DNA from 2 places in the Paenibacillus pabuli genome. Region 2 is predicted to be linked to the other one. Evidence: riboswitches for the same ligand, from Rfam matches in the RefSeq annotation. Region 2 holds a riboswitch; the other holds the start of a gene.

Region 1 (10,494 bases), on a different contig from region 2:
AGCATTAATGCAAGCGGCACAAAAACAACCACATTCTCCAGGAGCCCATTCCACAGGTTATCACCATATATTCCTTTTAGATAATCCAGACGTAGTCCAAAGTTCAAGGCCTGCATTAACGTAAGTCCGATGGGTGCAAGAAAAACAAGAAACCAAATGCCTTTGCCACGAATTTTGAGCCAGTCTGACGATAGTGCACGCCCCGTCATACCATAGCCCCCTCACCAATGACCCGCATGAAGAGGTCTTCCAGAGACTGACGGTGCTCCTCTACCCGATAAATGGCGTGATCTTGTTCAACCAGTCTGCGCACCAGCAGTGCAATCGCACTGTTGTCCATGTACGGAAATGTAAGTTCAGACCCTTGACACTGACCGAATTGACCTTGTTCCCTCGCCAGCTTCATGGCTTCTTCCGGCTCGGAGACGGTCAAACGGATGGAGCTGCCTGTCTGGCTATGCAGGTTAGCAATAGTATCCTGCAGCACCATTTTGCCTTCACGAATAATCCCTACCCGGCTGGCCATCTGTTCCACTTCGCTGAGCAAGTGACTTGATACCAATACCGTAATGCCATGTTCCAGCGGCATGCGTTTAATTAACTCGCGGATCTCCTGAATACCGGCCGGATCCAGTCCATTCGTTGGTTCATCCAATATCAACAGTTCCGGCTGACCCAGCAAGGCACTTGCAATCCCGAGTCTCTGCTTCATTCCGAGCGAATATCCCTTAACTGCGCGCTTTGCATCTTTTGTCAGATCAACTATAGACAGTACCTCGGCAATTCTCGATTTGGGCACGTTCAGGATCCGACGCAATGCCTCCAGATTCTCCACCGCATTCAGATGGCCGTAGTAGGACGGGTACTCCACGAGTGACCCGACACGGCGCAGGATATCCATGCGATCCTTGCGAATGTCTTTGTCGAAGACACGAATGACCCCTTTTGTCGGTTTAATCAAGCCCAGCAGCATGCGGATGGTTGTTGTTTTACCCGCACCGTTAGGCCCCAGGAAACCGTAGATATCCCCTTTCTTAATATGCAGATCCAATTCGCGAACCGCCGCACGATCCCGATATGTTTTCCATAAATTGGCCGTTTGAATAATGTTATCACTCACTGTTTGATCACCTCGGATATCATCGTAACCGCCCAAGGTTAAAACTACAGTTGTCCGAAGTTTAAGTTTAGTTTAAATCGTGCTAGGTCAGACCTTAGGTCAATAGATAAATATCCGAACTCCTTCGGGTGAGCTATCCACCTTTTTACGCAGGCCCATCTCGCGAACGAGCAGATCCACAATGGACAGCCCGAGTCCCGTCCCTTTCGCTCCCACCTCTTGCTGCATACCCGGACCCTGATCCCGAATAACCAGAGCTGTTCTGTCGTGAATTCGTTCAGTGGATATGCCAATGTATTTTCCGTCTCCTGCATACCGAATCACGTTCTGAAACAGGTTATCCAGAATACGACGCATCCCCTGTTCATCCACCCGCCAGATCAGTGGTTCATCCGGCAGGTCAATATCGATGTCGAACTGCTCTTTCTCCCAGACAGGGTACCATGCCGCAGCCGTTTCCCTAACGATCCGGAAAACATCTTTCTCTTCCAGTTTCAGCGTATACTTACCGCTCGCAAGCAGATTGTACGATAACATGTTATCGATCAGTCCACTTAGATCATCCATCTTCGATTCCATGCGTGACAATGAACTGATGCCCTTATCGCTGAGCGCTTCCTTGTGAAGAGCATGCATATGCCCACGAATGACCGTTAGCGGCGTACGCAAATCATGGGAGAGTCCTGCAATAAGACGTTTGCGGAATTGTTCCTCCTCACGTTCCCTGTGACGGCTTTCCGTCAGCTGATACACCATCTGATTGAATGAATCCTCCAGCTGACCAATCTCATCCGATCTGCGGATATCAACTGGAAGCGGAATGCCTTCCTTACCTGGCGTAATCATGGCTGTCTGCAGACGGATCAACCGTTTACGAATCCGTGCAAAAAACAGAATGGACATCACTATGAAGAACAGAAAAATAATCGTCATCAGCAGACCCAGATACAACAGTTCCATCGGCCAGTTGCTCTGGGATTTTTGGAGCAGGTATCTCGGCACTTCAATGACCATGAATCCTTTTCCCTTGTCCTGATTGCCTCCACCTATAAATGAAACGACGGTTAACGGGTCACGGTAGACGGCCTCCTTCATGAATGCCATCGTGTAGGAAGCATCCCATACTGCGGGAATGCGGGTTTCTACCTTTTTCTGATCATTCAGCGGCCAATTCAAAGTAGTCAGGGTTGAGCCATTTGCGGAGGTTTCTGCTACTTCTACACCTTCACCCGCAAGAATAAACACGGTTTCCCCGTTTTCGTCCACTCTGTACATCGAAGATTTGGGATATTGGGCATGTAACTGTTTCATGCGTTGATCCACCTTGGCAGGCGCTGCCTGTTCCAGCTTCTTCGATTCATTAGACCAGAGATTGCTTATATGAGTAACGTCACCGTAAGGAGCGGTAGTACTGCTCTTGCTCATGTTGTTCACGAACACTACATAAATGACGGATGTGATTGGAAGAACAACCGGTACAAACAATACCGCACACAAGATCAGAATCATATAACGGGACATAAGCGATTGGCCAAATCGAAACTTTCGTTTCCCGGTCTTTTTTCCGTCACTCTGATCTTTCGGATTCTCCTGCTTTCTAAACCGCCCGATCATGGTTTCTTCACACGATATCCAACCCCGCGCACGGTTTGAATCACGGACGGATTGGCCGGATCAATCTCAAGCTTCTCGCGAAGATGGCGAATATGTACCATTAATGTCTTATCCCCATCCAGGTAGGGCTCGTTCCATACAGCTTCATAAATCTGTTCCTTCGTACGGATCATGCCCATATGCCTGAGCAGGTACGCAAAGATGTGAAACTGTTTTCCCGATAAAATGATCTCTTCCCCTGTCTCCTCATTGACGATTCGATTGTCCTTCTCATAGATGGACAGGTGATCCAGCTTCAGAGCAGCATTCGAGGAAACCGTAGTCCCTGCCTTTCGCAGCTGGACTTCAATTCGCGCAGCAAGTTCATCGGGGTGGAACGGCTTGGTTACATAATCATCGGCAAAATCTAGCCCATGCAGCTTGTCATCAATGGACGTTCTGGCCGAGAGCATGACGATGGGCACGGAAGGATGTTCCTTTTTCAACCTCTGTCCCACCGTGAATCCATCCAGCCCTGGCAGCATGACATCCAAAATGATCAGAGAGCAGCCCCCGGCAGCTTCAGCAGCGCCCTCTCCGCTTCCCAGCCATACGACCTCATAACCTCGCTCCTCCAGGTCGGCTCTGACCCATGTCGCGATTTCCGTATCGTCCTCAATGTATAGCAGTTTTGTTTTCATGCGTAAATTCGTTTCCTTTCTGCACCCTTTGGGTTAATTATATATCTGAACATAATGGAGTAAGCTGTATGTATAACGAACAAAGCTCCAACTAAGGAATAGTCTGTTACTTTCTTTGTATTATACCTTAATCTTCAGCTTCAGAAATGTCATGCCTTGAGATCCGTGAACTACATATAAGTCAATAGACGGGAGGAATTTTAACATGCTGCTGGAAGCCATCTATCACCAACCCAAACGGAACTGGGCCTATGCCTACGATAAGGATACCGTTCGCCTGCGCCTGCGCGCCAAAAAGAATGATCTCACCGAGGTATACGCCATGACTGGCGACAAATACGCATGGGAAAATACCAAAAAGCAGATTCCTTTGGTCAAGTTCACTTCCGATTCCATGTTCGATTACTATGAAGGTGAAATAAAGCCTCCGTATCATCGCCTGAAATATTCCTTTTTGCTCAAAAGTGGAGACGAGCAGATCTGGATGTCCGAAACGGATTTCCAGGAAGACGAACCGGACGATCCGGGGCAGATGTTTCAGTTTCCCTATATTCACCCGGGTGCGGTCTTTACGCCGCCTGAGTGGGTTAAGGATGCTGTTTTCTATCAGATCTTCCCCGAGCGTTTTGCGAACGGCAATCCGGACCTGAATCCGGAGAATGTCGAACCATGGGGCGGCGACCCTACACCGTCCAACTTCTTTGGAGGTGACCTCCAAGGTGTAATGGATCATCTGGACTACCTCAGTGAGCTGGGCATTAATGCGATTTATTTTACCCCCATCTTCGAAGCAACCACCAACCATAAGTATGATACCGAGGACTATCTGCGGGTAGATCGGCATTTTGGCGATGCGGACACCGTGAAACGATTGGTCAAGCTATGTCATGAACGCGGTATTCGGGTACTTCTGGATGCAGTGTTCAATCATTCGGGGAAGACGTTTGCACCATTTGTTGATGTGCAGAAGAACGGGGAGAAGTCCAAATACAAGGATTGGTTCCATGTTCATGAATTCCCGCTGGATGTGAAGGATGGTATACCTACGTATGAGACCTTTGGATTTGAGCCACACATGCCGAAGCTGAACACGGAGAATCCGGAGGTGAAGGACTACCTGCTGAAGGTAGCCGAATATTGGATCAAGGAAGTTGGCATGGACGGCTGGCGACTGGATGTCGCGGACGAAGTGGATGATGCATTCTGGCGCGATTTCCGCCGGGTGGTCAAAGCTGCGAATCCGGAGGCGTATATTCTCGGAGAGATCTGGAATGAATCCTCGGCCTGGCTGCAAGGTGATCAGTTTGATGCTGCCATGAATTATCCGTTTACCGATGCCGTGAATGGGTTCTTTGTAAAAAATAAAATGAATGCCGAGACGTTCGCGAATTCCATCGGACGGCAGCTGTCACGTTATCCGCTGCAAGCCAGCGAAGTCGCATTCAACCTGCTGGACAGCCATGATACGCCAAGGCTGCTGACGCTGTGCGAAGGCGATCAGCGCAAGATGAAACTGGCAGCATTGTTTCAGTTCACTTATCTAGGTACACCGTGTATCTATTACGGGGATGAGATTGGGCTGGATGGCGACCAAGATCCAGGCTGCCGGAAATGCATGGAGTGGGACGAAGCGAAGCAGGACCGCGAGTTGTTTACCTTTTATCAGCAGCTTATCGCCCTTCGCCATGCCCATCCCGCGCTGCGTGCAGAAGGCCACGTTCGATTCCTGCAAGCCCGTCCTGAAGGGAGCCAGCTGATTCTTGAACGGCAAAGTGAAGATGAACGCATCCTCGTTTTGTTTAATCGTTCGGAGGAAACGGCAATCATTGAATTTGAGGGTGGTGCAGGTGAATGGACCGAATTGTTGGACGGTAACCACCGGACTGCAAGGGACGGCGATGTCCTCGCTGTTGAACTGCCTGCATATGGTTATGCGGTATTAAGCACGGAAATCAGTCAGGGACAAAAGTAAATCTCTATTAAGCATCCCTTGTAGGTTACCTGAGACTTTCTACTTTGAATGCCAGAGTTAGGCTGAATCTCGGGTCTTTCCAAATAAAAAAGGCGTCCTTGCATGACCTTGTAAATGGGTCAGTGGACGCTTTTTTCCGTTTGTCTCCTGTAATAAATCCTGTCCTATCGGCTCATTTCTAAGCCTGCTCTTTCGAATTGTTCTTCGTGCTCTCCGGTTCGGACTCAGCTTCAGGTTCTGCTCGCTTCGCTTTGGGTTTCGCCAGCTTCTCCATCATTTTCCGGCCCGTTGGCGTCTGGGCCAAACCACCCTGAGCCGTCTCGCGGTGCCTGCTCGGCATGGCACTTCCCACTTCCAGCATGACGTCAATGACTTCGTCCGATGGGATGGCGCTCCGAACCCCAGCCAGTGCCATATCGGCTGCAGCCAGTGCTGTTACCGCACCCAGTCCGTTCCGGACGATGCATGGAATTTCAACAAGCCCTGCGACCGGATCGCAGATGAGGCCGAGTGTGTTTTTTAACGCGAGACCTACGGCATGAACGACCTGCTCCGGTGTCCCTCCACGCAGCTCCACCATTGCACCTGCGGCCATGCCGATTGCAGAACCGACTTCAGCCTGGCAGCCGCCCTCGGCACCGGAAATGAACGAGTTGTTGGCGATGACATATCCAATTGCACCTGCACAGAATAAGCCGTTCACCAAATGCTCATCACTCCATCCGAATCGCTCTTGGGAGCTGATGAATACACCGGGGATGATACCGCACGAACCCGCTGTCGGTGTAGCCACAATCCGGCCCATGGAAGCATTGACTTCGGAAACACACAGGGCGTAGGCCATCGCAAGTGCGGAGGCATCACCCGAGCAGGTTTCGCCCTGGCGAATATACTCGGCCATCTTTTTGCCGTCTCCGCCGGTCAAGCCACTGCGCGAAGTGGTGTCCTCCGTCAGTCCTTTCCGTACAGCCTCTTTCATCACCTGATAATATTCCGACATCTGCCGCACCACATCCGCTTCCGGCGTATTGGTCTCCTGAACCTGCTCCTCGATCATCAGCCGGGCAATGGTTTTGGATTCTGCCGTACAGATCGTATTTAATTCATGCAAGTGCTTAAACCGCATCCGGTTCAACCCCTCTCTTCAAATCAATGACGCGAATATCCAGCACATGGTCCAGTGATTGCAAGCGTTTCAACATCTCAGCGCTTGGTGCTCCGTCCATCTCCATCGCTGTTAGCGCTTCGCCATCCCGGGCTTTACGGTCCACTTGCATATAACCGATGTTAACTCCTGACGAACTGATCGTAGACGTCACGGAAGCAAGTACCCCCGCTTTGTCCGAATGACGCAGTACGAGTGTAGGGAATTCCCCGCTGATCTGCACCCGAAAATCATTTAACGTATGCACCGATACGCTGCCGCCGCCAATCGAAGCGCCAACGAGCGAACATTGACGCTCACCGTGCCACAGCTCAATCTTGACCGTATTGGGATGCGGAGCAGGTAGTCCACTCGTGAAGAACTCGACCTCCATGCCCGCTTGTTCTGCATATTCCTCGGCGTCCGGTATACGCGGATCATCTGTGACATAGTCAAGCAAACCACCAATTAAAGCCAGATCGGTACCATGACCCTGGTACGTATCCGCAAATGAACCGTACAGTGTCAACCTCGCACGTTCCGGGGTACTTCCCAGCCACTGGCGCGCAATTCTCCCCAGCCTCGCTGCCCCGGCCGTATGTGAACTTGAAGGCCCTGTCATCGACGGACCAATGATTGAAAAAACATCTTTAAAACGCATCCTGCACCCCTCCATATCGTCATATCCATTCAGACATGCACCATAATGTTCCTTGATTACTGAATGATGACATCAAAAAAGGACAGTAGAAGGCCTTAGGCCCTCTCTCTGTCCTCGTTACCTGAGAGTTTCATGATCAGGAGCAGCCGCAATCGGCATACCGTCCTCATCATATACCCCTTGGGTGGCGCAAATGCGCACTCTCCAGAGTTGCGTCCAACGATGGTACATTTACCTGAGAGATTAACCGCGGCGCCGGGTGCGCAGCAGCTTGCTCCTTCGGTGCCTGACAGCCGCCTTAGTGTTACCCTTGGCCTGGCCAGGTCTCTCCCGCTCGTTCTCATCCGCTGTATAGTCATATACTCGTTCGAACACCTATCAAACGTTTATCACTTGTTAGATTGATCATTCATATAACAGATTAATATGCAACACACGTAATGTCAATAAAAGTAACGTACTATTATCATCTTGGAAAAATTCCTGTTATATCATATGCATCCTTCCACGGGATGGTTCAGTTCAATATAGGACATAGACTAGCTATGAAGTGATTTTGAGGAAGAGCTGTGTTCCTTATAGTATGACTGTCTTGAAGGAAGCAAACTAGTAAGCCATAACACGAGAGCACCCAGCATCAGAACTGCAGAAACCACCGTATATACGGTTCGGAGAGAGATTACTTCCGCTACTCCCCCCATCGCCAAAATCGAAATAACCTGTAAGGCACTCAGCATCAGCCCAAGCACGCTGCTCATCCGCCCCATCAATTCTACCGGAATATTATTCTGATAAAAGGTAACCAGTCCCGTGTTCGCCAGTGCGGAACACAGCCCAAGCAGAATAAAGGCGAATGCGGCGAGTTCGAACGAAAACGAACGAGCGAACAGGAAATAACCAAGCGCAACCAGGAGCACGCCTCCGCCCATCATATGACGGATGGGTAATTGTTTGGCGAACAGCCAAACCAGCAGAGATCCCGTCAGATAACCCACTCCCGTAACACTCATCAACGCGCCATACTGCGACTCGGACAGGTTCATCACATGACGAATAAACACCACTTCCTGCGCATCCAGTGACATGCCAATGACAAGAATGATCTGGAACAAGGCATAAATTCCAACGACATAGCCCGAGTGACGACTGAAGCGCAACACGGCATGCCAATCCTGAGCGATCAGGCGAGGAGTTAGCTTTGTTGCTGTTCTACTGTTCCGCTCCCCAATGCCCAGCCTTGGCAGGAACATCAGAATCAGCGCAGACACCACAAAAGAAGCAGCATTGGCATAGATCGCCGCCACAGGAGACAGATAGATCAGCATGACTCCCGCTATGGCCGGACCCGTAATAAAAGCGCCTGAACTGATCATCGCCTGCAAGGAATTGAATCGCTTGCGCCGCTCAGCAGGAACCAGCCGGGTAATGTATACCTGCGAAGAAGGCACAAAGATGGAAGAAGACATGCTGACAAGAAACATGATGCCATACATCATCCATAGGCTGGGCATCAGCGGAAGCAATGCTACGAGCACAGCTCTCACCACATCGGCTCCAATCATCAGCTGCCGCTGGTCATAGCGGTCGATCAGACTGCCTGACCAGAACTTGGTGCATACCGAGGCAATCGGCGAGATGATCCACAAGCCTGCGACTGCCGCCGGAGACTGTGTCATGTTGAGTACCATCAGATTAATAGCCACTATATAGATGAAATCCCCCAGATTGGATATGCCCACTCCACCCAGCAGCAAGCCGGCATGTTTCCATCCACCTGGCTGGGCGTCTTTCCCTCTCTCCTTCTCGCGATCATTGCTCATCCATCAGATCCCTCCCAGGTTCATTCATGAATTATACAGAGCACTAAAGTTAAATCCAATAATTGTATTATCTCCTATTTCATCCTCTTTCGCAGTAAAAGAATGGACGATGCCTAACGTTGATCATCACTTTTCGCAAGGCTTGCCGTACAGCAAAGAGACTGCCGTTCATCCGGCAGTCTCAAGTGGGTTCAATCTTCGGTCGGTTTTCCATTTCATCGCTTGATTAAGGCAGATGCCTGCCGAAACCAATCCTTTACGGCATTGGCCTGTTCAAGTTCCAGAAAAACCGCCTTGAAACCGATGCGATTCACCATCAGCTTCGCCCGAACGGATAGCAAGGACTTGTTTCGCTGTCTCGAGGTAGCAACGGTATCTACCGTGACAACATGAGGCCGGCGCATCAGCGCCGTTCTGCGGGATATTGCCCGGTGGCGAATGGTTAGCAGCTTGCCTTGAATGCTCATCCCTTCATCCTTGAAGCATCCGTATCCCCAAACGGCAAATAAGGGGATGAAGAGAAATAGAAGCGCGCCCGTCGGACCCAGAAACACAGTACCCGCTGTTCCCAGCAGGACTGCACCAAGCAATTTCCAGCGCAGGAATAACCAACGGGCTCGATCCGGGGGCCTGTTCGCAGGTGGCTGCAATTCAAATTGCGGTACGATTCGGGCAAGCAGCTCATTCACATCGCGGAGCGGCAGCAGCGGATGAAGCATCATTTTTTTCTCCGTCTCTGAAGTCAAAACAAAAATCTCCACCTCGGCATAACCAAACGGCTGTCGCAACAGCCCCTCCCTGATCTCTACCGCCTGGACCTTCCTTGGAGAGAACACATGCTTTTTTCGGTCGAGCAGACCGGAAACGATCGTAATATTACCGCCTTCCTGCTCCACGGTGAATCCGGCATACTTGATCGTGAACAGGACAGCAGACAAGATCCAAGCCAGCAAAAACATGACAGGAACAAGTCCGAGCCACCAGATCGCTGGCAGCTGTCCAGCTCGCTCAACCAGGCTGCTGTAGAAGTGCGCAGGGAGCAGATCATCTGCGAAGGAATAAACCCCTGTACCGAATACGACAACGAGCGGCAGGTTCATCGTGGTCAGCGCTCCGGCGAACAGTCTGCCGGCTGACAGGCGCAGCAGAACCTTCCGTTCCCGCTGCACAAGTGGTGACGGCTCCTCGATACGATCCTCCTTTTGTTCAGGAGATTTTCCCTCATCATAAGAAGTATCATTTTCAGCATATTCTGCTGCGGGAGGCGCCTCCTCTTTCTTCACAGCTTCATTGCGCTTCTGATATAACCACTGCTCTACCCGCTCGGCTTCCGCAACGGCCAGAGCGGGTAGTACACCATCCGCCTCCTTGCTGCCTCCCGGCGTCTCAATCTTGAGCTGTGCCAGCTTGAGCAGCCGCTGAATCAGCGGCTGCCCCGTCTGAATGGAGTGAATACGACTGAAATAGATGGATTTCTCCTCCC
Region 2 (10,494 bases):
CTTCGATAAAATCCAACCAATTCCCTGGACAGGTAATGAATAAGATCATCCCGGATTCCCTTTTCCAGGAGTGTAATCATCTCATCCTGCAGTAATAATGCGCTGATCTCGCTCAGAACCTCCAGGCTCTCGCGGGATAACTCCCGCGGCCCAACCATCAGAAGAATATGGCTGACACCCACCGGGTCTTCCTCCGTCACGAGCAGCGGCTCTGATAATTGAAACAGGCTAATGGACGGCCTATAAATGCCATCACTGCGAGTGTGAAACAGCGCCAGTGATGTATCCGGGATTTTCTGGCTGCCCACCCTCTCCCGCGCTTCTAGCAGCCTGGCAATCTCTTCAGGGTCCTTCAGCACGCCGGATTCCTGCAGTACCTTGCACATGGCAAAGGCCGTTTCGTAAAATCCCATCTTACAGTTATCCAGCGGAAACACCTGAAACTTGCCTGTGATTCTTACAATCTCAATAAGTGTGGCATCAAGCCCCGCGGGATCAGCATGGCGATCAGGAGTCTTTCCGCTTCCTTTACTCTCTCCATACTTGACTTGTACCCGCTGCAGCGTCGTATTTTGAATGTAGAGACGCAGACGTTCACTTTCTTCCGCTGTTAACAAGGGACTCACCTTGTAATATTGATGCGGTTCCATCGGCAGATCGACTGTCGATAAAATGAGGTCATAGTCCTCTTCCGGAATCCGAGCGGCCTCATACCATGATGCACTGTCCACAATTCGGATCTCCGGAATCTCCTTGGACAACCGGCTGGACAGCATACGCGAGGAACCAATTCCACTTGTGCATACAATAATGGCCCGAATTTCGCGCTTCAGCACACGCAGTCGTTCGATGGAAGCTCCAAAATGCATGACCAGGAATCCAATTTCCTCATCCGGCACGTCCGTATCCGGCCATGCGTCATGCACCGCGTCTTTTACATCTCCGAACAGCGAATCGTAATCCTTGCGAATCTGTTGAAGCAGCGGGTTTCGTATGCTTTGTCTGCCTCCGATCCGCTCCATCACCGGCTGCATATGGGCGATCAGTCCTTCTCGCAGAAGGCGATCCTCCTGAAATGCATAACCTGTTCTCCCCTGCATCTGATCCATCAGGGAACGAACCATGTCCAGCAACACCAGATCGTCAACAGGCAGTAAGCGTGTGGAGTGAATAAGCTGCTCTGTTTCAATTAATAATTTGTGCAAATAGCTCTGTTCTTCTTTGGCAAAAGAGATACCCAGCTGCTCGGACAGCACGGTGCATAGCCGTGCAGCCATGTATTCAGGCACGCTTTTATCTCCAGTAGAAAGGTACATTGCTTTTTTGTCCGGAGAAGGAGCACGCCCCACGGTAAACCCTTTGCGAATGCGCACCAGCGCAACGGACAACTGGATAAGCAATTTGGTATACTGTCGCTCCGGAATATTTTCGAGCCAGTCAATATCCGGCTGCCACAACGCATTCTCAACCGTCAGTACGTCCCGATGGCCAATCATGCTTAGCAGCTTCTGATTCACCTTGGAAATCCCCTGCTCGGGTTGTCTTCCGAACAGATCCGATTCATCCAGATATTCGAGTGCAATTCCTGCGATGGCTGCACGATAAGCCGTCTCACTGCCATTGATCTTCACTCCGTACCCTCGCCTGCGAACCAGCTTCAGGCCGGCCTGACGAATACGGGGCTCAAGTTCATCCAGATCATTGCTCACTGTCGAGACCGTTACTTTCATGTCTGATGCGAGCGCAAGCAGTTTTACAGGCTCCGCCTCATCCAGCAAAATGCAAAGCATGAAGAGTTTACGCTCTTCGGGCGTAAACTCCACATATTCGTTCAGCTCCAGCTGCTGACGCAGTGAAGCCAAATCATCGGAACCAGGGTCAATTCGGACCCCGGTTCCTGATTTTTTTTCTAATTTCATACCAAAGGGTTCAAGCCACTTCTCAATCATCTGCAGTTCCCGATGGACGGTTCGTGTACTGACTTTGACCGCAATTGCAATTTCGCCGGCGGTTACTTCCTGCGGATGTTCTAACAGGAACTCCACAATTTCACGCTGTCTTTTCGTAATACTCATATCTCAAGCCTCCGGCTCAGGGAAAACGATCGCAACCTGTTATTTCAGGCGTTCAACGAGCGTATCGTATTCCGGGCTTTTTAGGAAGTTGTCGATGGATATATGTTCTGCGTTCGGTGCCACGCTGCGGGCACGGTCTGTCAATGTCTTCTGAGTAATAACAACGTCTGCATCCTGCGGGATATCACTGATTGCCGTGTTGGTTACCGCAACGTCAATCCCTTCAGCTTTCATCTTCTTGCGAAGAATGGAAGCACCCATGGCACTTGAACCCATACCGGCGTCACAGGAGAAGACGATTTTCTTCACATCGGTTTTCGCTTTCACAGCTGAAGAAGCAATATCCTCGGCTCTGTCCACTTCACGATTATCTGCCGCAACAGCAGCATTCGCCGTATTTCCTTGGCTCTTCATGTCTTTCATCCGATTCGATGCAGACTCCAGATCTTCTTCTTTTTGCTTGCCTGTTTTCAGCAGCAGCGCTGCAACCAGGAAGGACACGATAGCAGCTACAGCCACCCCTGCCAGCATTGCCAGATATCCACCTTTTGGTGTTAACAGGGAATATGCAATGATACTACCCGGTGAGGGCGCTGAAACCAGTCCGGCTCCGGTAAGCATAAAGGTTGCTGTACCTGCCACGCCACCTGCAATTGCCGCAAGAATCAGAATCGGTCTCATCAGAATGTAAGGGAAATAAATTTCGTGAATTCCCCCGAAGAAGTGGATGATAACCGCACCAGGTGCAGAGGATCTTGCTGTTCCGCGTCCGAAGAAGCAGTAGGCCAGCAGGATACCAAGTCCGGGACCCGGGTTGGATTCAAGCATGTATAATACGGATTGACCTAATTCTCTCGCTTGATCTGTTGCAATCGGTGTTAGAATTCCGTGGTTGATTGCATTGTTCAGGAACAATACCTTACCTGGTTCAATAATCAGGTTGACGAGTGGAAGCAATCCCAGATTCATCAGTCCCTGTACACCAGCAGACAATACAGTGCTGATCCCTTCTACTGCAGGTCCGATACCGAGCAGTGCAATAATCGCCAGGATTCCACCAATAATACCGGCTGAGAAGTTGTTAACCAGCATTTCGAATCCTGCTTTGATCTTGCCCTCAACGGCTTTATCGAACTTTTTGATGATCCATGCGGCCAGAGGTCCGGCAATCATGGCACCTAAGAACATCGGAATGTCACTGCCGACGATGACCCCTATAGTCATGATGGCACCAACGACACCACCACGCTGGCCATGCACCATAGTACCTCCGGTGTAACCAATAAGCAGTGGCAGCAAATATTTGATCATCGGATCTACTAACAGCGCCAGATCCGCGTTAGGGAACCAGCCCTTTTCAATAAATAGCGCCGTAATTAACCCCCATGCAATAAACGCACCCATGTTCGGCATAACCATACCGCTTAGGAAGCGGCCAAAACGCTGAACGCCTACCCGGAGACCGCCTTTGGAATTGGACGTTTGGTCCAAGTTACTCATTGTATTATCCTCCTCGGATCAAGTAGTAATCATTTATGAAAGGGGTATCATTTCTCCCCTGCTGTTATCCTAAGCCAGATTGGTCTCCGGTTCAACGAAATGAAAGCGTACTTTCGTCATGATCATTGATGACAACATTGTGTTTATGTAATCGTTTTAATGGTGATGAGAGGGTTCTAACCCTTGATATAATTGGTTTTTTTCATGTGTGACTTATGTCATTTACGGTGTTGATTTCAATAATATAGCATGTGCGATTCAGGCTTATTCCATCCAGTTTTGGCACCCCCAACGTCAACAAAGCCGTGTCCTGGAAAGCACGAAAAAGCCTGAATGAGCTCCAAGGCTCACACAGGCTCTGAAGACGTGCGAGGACGTCCAGTTTATGAAGAAATCATAGGTTATTATAGGTTATTTAGTGCAAACACATTCTACTCTTCGGTATGCTTGCGATAGGCATCAGCATTCATCAGTTTCGACAAAGCTGCTGTCAGATCACCTTCAACACGAATCTCGATCATCCAGCCTTCTTCGTAAGGCGAACTGTTAACCAATTCAGGTGCATCCTGCAGTGCTTCATTCACGGCAATAATGGAACCACTTACCGGAGAAAACAAATCTGAAACCGTCTTAACGGATTCAATCGTACCAATACTTTCTTCCGCTTTTACATCCGATTCAAGGTCAGGCAATTCCACAAACACAATGTCACCCAGCTGATGCTGCGCGAACTCGGTAATGCCGATCCGTACAGTATCCTCCCCTACGGTTTGCACCCACTCGTGCTCTTCACTGTACAGGAAATCACTTTTCAATTCGCTCATCGATATCCGCCTCGCTTTTCATTAATGAGTGCATGCGTCCTTCGGCCAACCCTTTTTCCCAGAACATAGCGTAAGATATTTTTGAATGAAATGTCAAGATACCTCACAAATTATTTGATTTTTGATGATTACAGCCTGTAACGCAAACACCCTCACTCTACATATAATGGGTAATATTAGAATAGTAAGCGCACTCTTTTTATATACACGAACAATAATTATAAACTAATAAATATTATTCGGTTTTTTATTAATTTTCGTGATATCGTTCTTGACATCGATAGTGGATTCACGTTTTAATGAGAGAGTAAATGTTAATTGTTGTGTGCATCACCCGCGGATGAATGTAAAGGGAGAGATTACCCGTGACGCCCAACTCTTGGATGCATGCGGTAACGCCGAAGGAGTAAACCACCCGACAAGCGGGAGGTGAATCTCTCAGGCAAAAGGACTTTTACGGGACGCAACTCTGGAGAGCATCTATTCGCCCTGTATGGGGCGTTTTGATCACCCAAGGGGAAACCTGCTGCAACTTATTGGCGGGGTAACTCTCAGGTACCAAGGACAGAGCCTAAGAATACAGCGTGCTTCTGGCATGCCGGTTCTTTGGCCTGTCCTTTTCCTTTTTCCCAAAAAAACGAAAGTCAGGATCGAGCCGGCGCTGTCATCAGCGCAGCCTTAATCATACTTATCCAAGAAAAGAATGCATCATTCATGTTATACACTCGGCCCGGTAGCGGCCATAACGAGGTGATTTGATGTCCGATTTGCTTAGAACTCCACTCTATCCACTTTATCAGCAATATGAAGGTGTACGGTGCATCGATTTTGGAGGCTGGGAGCTTCCGGTGCAATTCAGCGGGATTCAGAAGGAACATGAAGCGGTGCGCGAACGGGCTGGACTGTTCGATGTATCCCACATGGGTGAATTCACGGTGCAGGGTGAACAGGCCGAAGCATTTTTGCAGAAACTGACGACCAACGACGTGACCACACTAGTTCCCGGCCAGGCACAATACACGTTAATGTGTTACCCGGACGGTGGCGTAGTGGACGATCTGCTCGTATACAAGCTAAAAGATCAGCATTATATGCTCGTCGTGAATGCCTCCAATATTGACAAGGACTGGGCCTGGTTGCAAGAGCACATGGTTCCTGGGGTAAGCATGACGAATGACTCCGCGGAAACAGCTCTCCTGGCTCTACAGGGCCCGCTTGCTGCAGACATCATCGGAAAAGTTACAGATACCGCCGTATCCATAATCGAGCCTTTTCGTTTTGTACAGAATGCTGAGGTTTGTGGTGTAAAATTGCTGCTATCCCGCACCGGTTATACCGGTGAAGACGGCTTTGAACTCTACGTACAGGCAGATCAGGCCGCTGCGGTCTGGAACGGATTAATGGAGGCTGGTGCAGATCAAGGACTGGTTCCGGCTGGGCTTGGTGCACGGGATACACTCCGATTCGAAGCGAAGCTGCCGCTGTACGGACAGGAACTGTCACCGACCATTTCCCCGCTGGAAGCTGGCGTAGGCATGTTCGTGAAGCTGGATGCCGGACCTTTTATCGGACACGAAGCCCTATTGCAGCAAAAGAATGATGGGCCAGCCCGCAAATTGGTCGGCATTGAAGTGCTGGAGCGAGGTATTCCGCGTCCCCACTATCCCATCTACGCCGAAGGCGTGCAGATCGGAGAAGTAACGACAGGTACACAGTCACCTACGTTGAAGCGTAATTTGGGACTCGCACTTATCGACAGTCAATATGCTGCGCTGGGTACCCCGCTCGAGATTGAGATTCGCGGCAAGAAACTGAAAGCCGAGGTCGTGAAGACCCCTTTTCATAAACGGACGCGTACGTCAAAGACACCTACCCAAGGAGCTGATTAGCATGAGCAAGCACCGCTATATTCCCATGACTGAACAGGATCAGAGCGCCATGCTCGCAACCATCGGTGTGGACACGATTGAAGATCTGTTCCAGGACATTCCACAGGAGATTCGTTATCAGGGCGAGCTGCCTGTCTCCTCCAAACTGGATGAATACGCACTGACGCGCCATATGTCCAAGCAAGCGGGTACGAATGCCAATTTTGAGACACACGCCAGTTTCCTGGGTGCAGGCATTTACGATCATCACATCCCTTCCGTTATTAATCACGTCATTTCCCGTTCCGAGTTCTATACTGCCTATACGCCATATCAGCCCGAAATCAGTCAGGGCGAGCTCCAGGCGATCTTCGAATTTCAATCGTATATCTGTGAACTGACTGGCATGGCTGTAGCCAATGCGAGCATGTATGATGGCGCAACCGCATTTGCGGAAGCAGGGAACCTGGCCGCTGCGGCAACCCGCCGCAAACAGCTGATCGTATCCCGTACCGTTCATCCAGAAGCCCGTCAAGTATTGAAGGCTTATGCACACGGTCTGAATTTGGAGATAGTCGAGATTGGTTATCAGAATGGGGTGACCGACTGGGAGGCCCTTCAAGCGGCCGTATCGGATGATACCGCAGCCGTCATGATTCAGAGCCCTAACTTCTTCGGTGCCGTGGAAAATGTAAAACAGGCGGCAGACCTCGCGCATGCGCACAAGGGTCTGCTCGTGGTCAGCGCAAACCCGCTGGCGCTTGGCCTGCTCGAAGCTCCAGGCAAGCTGGGTGCCGACATCGTTGTCGGCGATGCACAGCCCCTTGGCATTTCCGCTTCGCTCGGTGGTCCTACATGTGGATATTTCGCTGTTTCCCAGGCTCATATGCGCCGGATTCCTGGCCGGATCGTTGGCCAGACAACCGATCGCAACGGTAAACGCGGTTTTGTACTGACGCTCCAAGCGCGGGAACAGCATATCCGCCGTGAAAAGGCGACATCCAACATCTGCTCCAATCAGGCTTTGCTAGCGTTAAGCGCTTCTGTATATATGTCTACCATGGGAAGACAGGGCATGATTGATGTAGCTGATCTGAATTTGCAAAAGAGCTATTATGCGCTTCAAGCACTGACTGCGATTCCTGGGGTCAGCCTGACCTTTAATGCACCTACATTCAATGAGTTTGTCATTCAACTGCCCGAAGGAACAGACGTCGATGCCCTTCAGTTGAAGCTGCTGGATGCCGGTTTCATCGGTGGATATGAACTTGGACGGGATTACCCGGAGCTTGCCGGACATATGCTGGTAGCCGTGACGGAACGGCGCAGCAAGGAAGAGATTGACGAATTCGCACGTGTATTGGAGGGATCGCTGTGACTCAGGAAATGACAACCATCCAAGGACAGCCGGAAACGGCAGCTCCTTCCCAAGCCGAAACCAGTATGAAACAAGTGGCACAGGCAGCATCGCCTGCTCCAGAGCAATCGCTGATCTTTGAACTGAGCAGCCCGGGTCGTGTCGCTTACTCCCTGCCTGAATGCGATGTTCCGCGTCAAGATCCAGAGAGCTTGATTCCCCGGGAAATGCTGCGTTCGGAAGCAGCTGCACTGCCTGAGGTATTTGAAGTGGATGTCATTCGTCACTATACTGCGCTTTCCCGCCGCAACTTCGGGGTAGATAACGGATTTTATCCACTTGGCTCTTGTACGATGAAGTATAATCCGAAAATTAACGAAGATGTGGCTCGCTATAGCGGATTTGCCAAGATCCATCCGTATCAGCCTGAATCCAGCATCCAAGGTGCACTTGAGCTGCTCTACACGTTGCAAAAAGACCTTGCAGGTCTGACTGGCATGGACGCCGTGACCCTGCAACCTGCGGCTGGTGCACACGGTGAATGGACCGGCCTCATGATGATTCGTGCCTATCACGAAGGTCGTGGTGAACAGCGGACCAAAGTCATTGTGCCGGATTCTTCACATGGCACCAACCCCGCAAGTGCAACCGTGGCTGGCTTCGAGACGGTAACCATTCCCTCCCGTGCGGACGGTCTGGTCGATCTGGCTGCACTGCGTGCAGCCGTAGGTTCCGATACCGCAGCGTTGATGCTGACCAATCCAAATACCCTGGGATTGTTTGAAAAGGACATCCAGGAGATTGCTTCGATCGTGCATCAAGCTGGTGGCCTGCTCTATTATGATGGAGCCAACTCCAATGCCATTATGGGCATTACCCGTCCTGGTGATATGGGCTTCGATGTCGTGCATCTGAACTTGCACAAAACGATGAGCACCCCGCACGGCGGAGGAGGTCCTGGTGCGGGACCCGTCGGTGTAAAAAGCCGTCTGATCCCGTTCCTGCCGAAACCAATGGTGATCAAGAACGATCAGGGACAATACGCTTTGGATCGTGAAGGGGATCAATCGATCGGCCGAGTCAAAGCGTATTACGGCAACTTCGGTATTCTGGTACGCGCCTATGCTTACATTCGTACGTACGGACCAGAAGGCTTGCGCCGGGTATCCGAATGTGCCGTACTCAATGCCAACTATATGATGGCACGTCTTGCACCGTATTACGAGATTCCGTATCCAGGTGTATGTAAGCATGAATTTGTCATGTCTGGCCGGGGCCTGAAGCAATACGGCGTAAGAACATTGGATGTAGCCAAACGGCTGCTTGATTTTGGGTATCATCCGCCAACCGTCTACTTCCCGCTCAACGTAGAAGAATGCATCATGATTGAACCAACGGAAACGGAGAGCAAAGAAACGCTGGATGGCTTCATCGATACGATGATACGCATTGCCAAGGAAGCAGAAGAGACACCTGAACTGGTACTCAACGCACCCTATGGCACACCCGTTACTCGTCTGGATGAGACCACAGCGGCACGTAAACCTGTATTGAACTGCGCGTGCAGTTAACCAGTTATTAATGTCAAGCAAAGGACTCCTGCTGATGTTTCAACATCAGCAGGAGTTTTTTTATTTACTCCCGTCCTTTTCCGCTACGCGTGAACGGTCTCTTTCTATATTCCTTATGATCTCACATTAGCCCACAAAAAAAGCCGGCATCCGCTGTTCGCAGATACCGGCAATATCACTGCATTCCTGCAGTCCATTCATCGGAAAAAGAAAAGACCTTAAAATCCGGAGGAAAACCCTCGCAAAATTACGCTTTGATGCTTTGAACCAATTCAACCACTTGCTCAGCAGTTTGCATGTCCAGCGCTTTAGCAGCCAGTTCCTGCATGTCCGCACGGGACAGCTTGGTGATCTGGCTACGAGCTGGCAGGATGGATGTTGCGCTCATGCTGAACTCATCCAGTCCGAGACCAAGCAGCAATGGAATTGCTGTTTCGTCTCCCGCCATCTCTCCACACATACCAACCCATTTACCTTCGCGATGTGCTGCATCGATGACCATTTTCACCAGACGCAGAATAGCAGGGTTGTATGGTTGGTACAGATAGGATACACGCTCGTTCATACGGTCAGCTGCCATAGTGTATTGAATCAGATCGTTCGTTCCGATACTGAAGAAATCAACCTCTTTGGCGAATTGATCCGCAAGAACTGCAGTCGAAGGAATTTCGACCATGATGCCCAGTTGAATGCTGTCGGAAACAGCAATACCTTCAGCTACCAGCTTTTCCTTCTCTTCGAGCAGGACAGCTTTTGCTTCACGGAATTCACCCAGTGTTGCGATCATTGGGAACATGACACGCAGGTTACCATGTACGCTTGCACGCAGCAATGCACGCAATTGCGTACGGAAAATATCCAGACGGTCCAGACACAGACGAACTGCACGGAAACCAAGGAATGGATTCATTTCTTTTGGCAGATCCAGATATGGAAGCTCTTTGTCTCCACCGATATCGAGTGTACGAACCACAACCGGTTTGCCTTCCATTTTTTCCAATACGGCTTTGTAAGCATTGTACTGAATATCCTCGGAAGGAAGCTTGTCTCTGCCCATATACAAGAACTCGGTACGGTACAGGCCTACAGCCTCTCCACCGTTCTCCAGAACACCAGTAACGTCATTCGGCGTACCAATGTTAGCTGCCAGTTCCACATGAACGTTATCCACCGTTACGGTTGGTTCGTCACGCAGTTTTCTCCACTCGGCACGTTGTGCATCATATTGTTCCTGTTTGGAACGATACTCAGCAATTACCTCATCTGTTGGATTAACCAGAACATGACCGTCCAAGCCGT

What was found. A riboswitch is a leader RNA that binds a small molecule or an ion and turns the genes downstream of it on or off. The one in region 2 is predicted to bind glycine.
Region 1: linked by a shared signal. The riboswitch ahead of sdaAB (L-serine ammonia-lyase, iron-sulfur-dependent subunit beta) and the one ahead of gcvT (glycine cleavage system aminomethyltransferase GcvT) in region 2 are both predicted to bind glycine.

What each region holds. Positions count from the first base shown of each region.
Region 1 covers NZ_JBDOIO010000003.1:3,759,596-3,770,089, forward strand. Annotated here, with positions in the region: gene ABGV42_RS18835 (ABC transporter permease) at 1-209, opposite strand, end outside; gene ABGV42_RS18840 (ABC transporter ATP-binding protein) at 206-1,120, opposite strand; gene ABGV42_RS18845 (HAMP domain-containing sensor histidine kinase) at 1,220-2,734, opposite strand; gene ABGV42_RS18850 (response regulator transcription factor) at 2,731-3,414, opposite strand; gene ABGV42_RS18855 (alpha-glycosidase) at 3,620-5,386, shown strand; gene sdaAA (L-serine ammonia-lyase, iron-sulfur-dependent, subunit alpha) at 5,565-6,512, opposite strand; gene sdaAB (L-serine ammonia-lyase, iron-sulfur-dependent subunit beta) at 6,502-7,191, opposite strand; glycine riboswitch at 7,298-7,401, opposite strand; glycine riboswitch at 7,406-7,534, opposite strand; gene ABGV42_RS18870 (MFS transporter) at 7,731-9,011, opposite strand; gene ABGV42_RS18875 (PH domain-containing protein) at 9,227-10,494, opposite strand, start outside.
Region 2 covers NZ_JBDOIO010000004.1:615,382-625,875, reverse strand. Annotated here, with positions in the region: gene ABGV42_RS22415 (BglG family transcription antiterminator) at 1-2,075, opposite strand, end outside; gene ABGV42_RS22410 (PTS mannitol transporter subunit IICB) at 2,115-3,575, opposite strand; gene gcvH (glycine cleavage system protein GcvH) at 4,007-4,399, opposite strand; glycine riboswitch at 4,740-4,863, shown strand; glycine riboswitch at 4,867-4,969, shown strand; gene gcvT (glycine cleavage system aminomethyltransferase GcvT) at 5,158-6,288, shown strand; gene gcvPA (aminomethyl-transferring glycine dehydrogenase subunit GcvPA) at 6,290-7,645, shown strand; gene gcvPB (aminomethyl-transferring glycine dehydrogenase subunit GcvPB) at 7,711-9,195, shown strand; gene ptsP (phosphoenolpyruvate--protein phosphotransferase) at 9,443-10,494, opposite strand, start outside.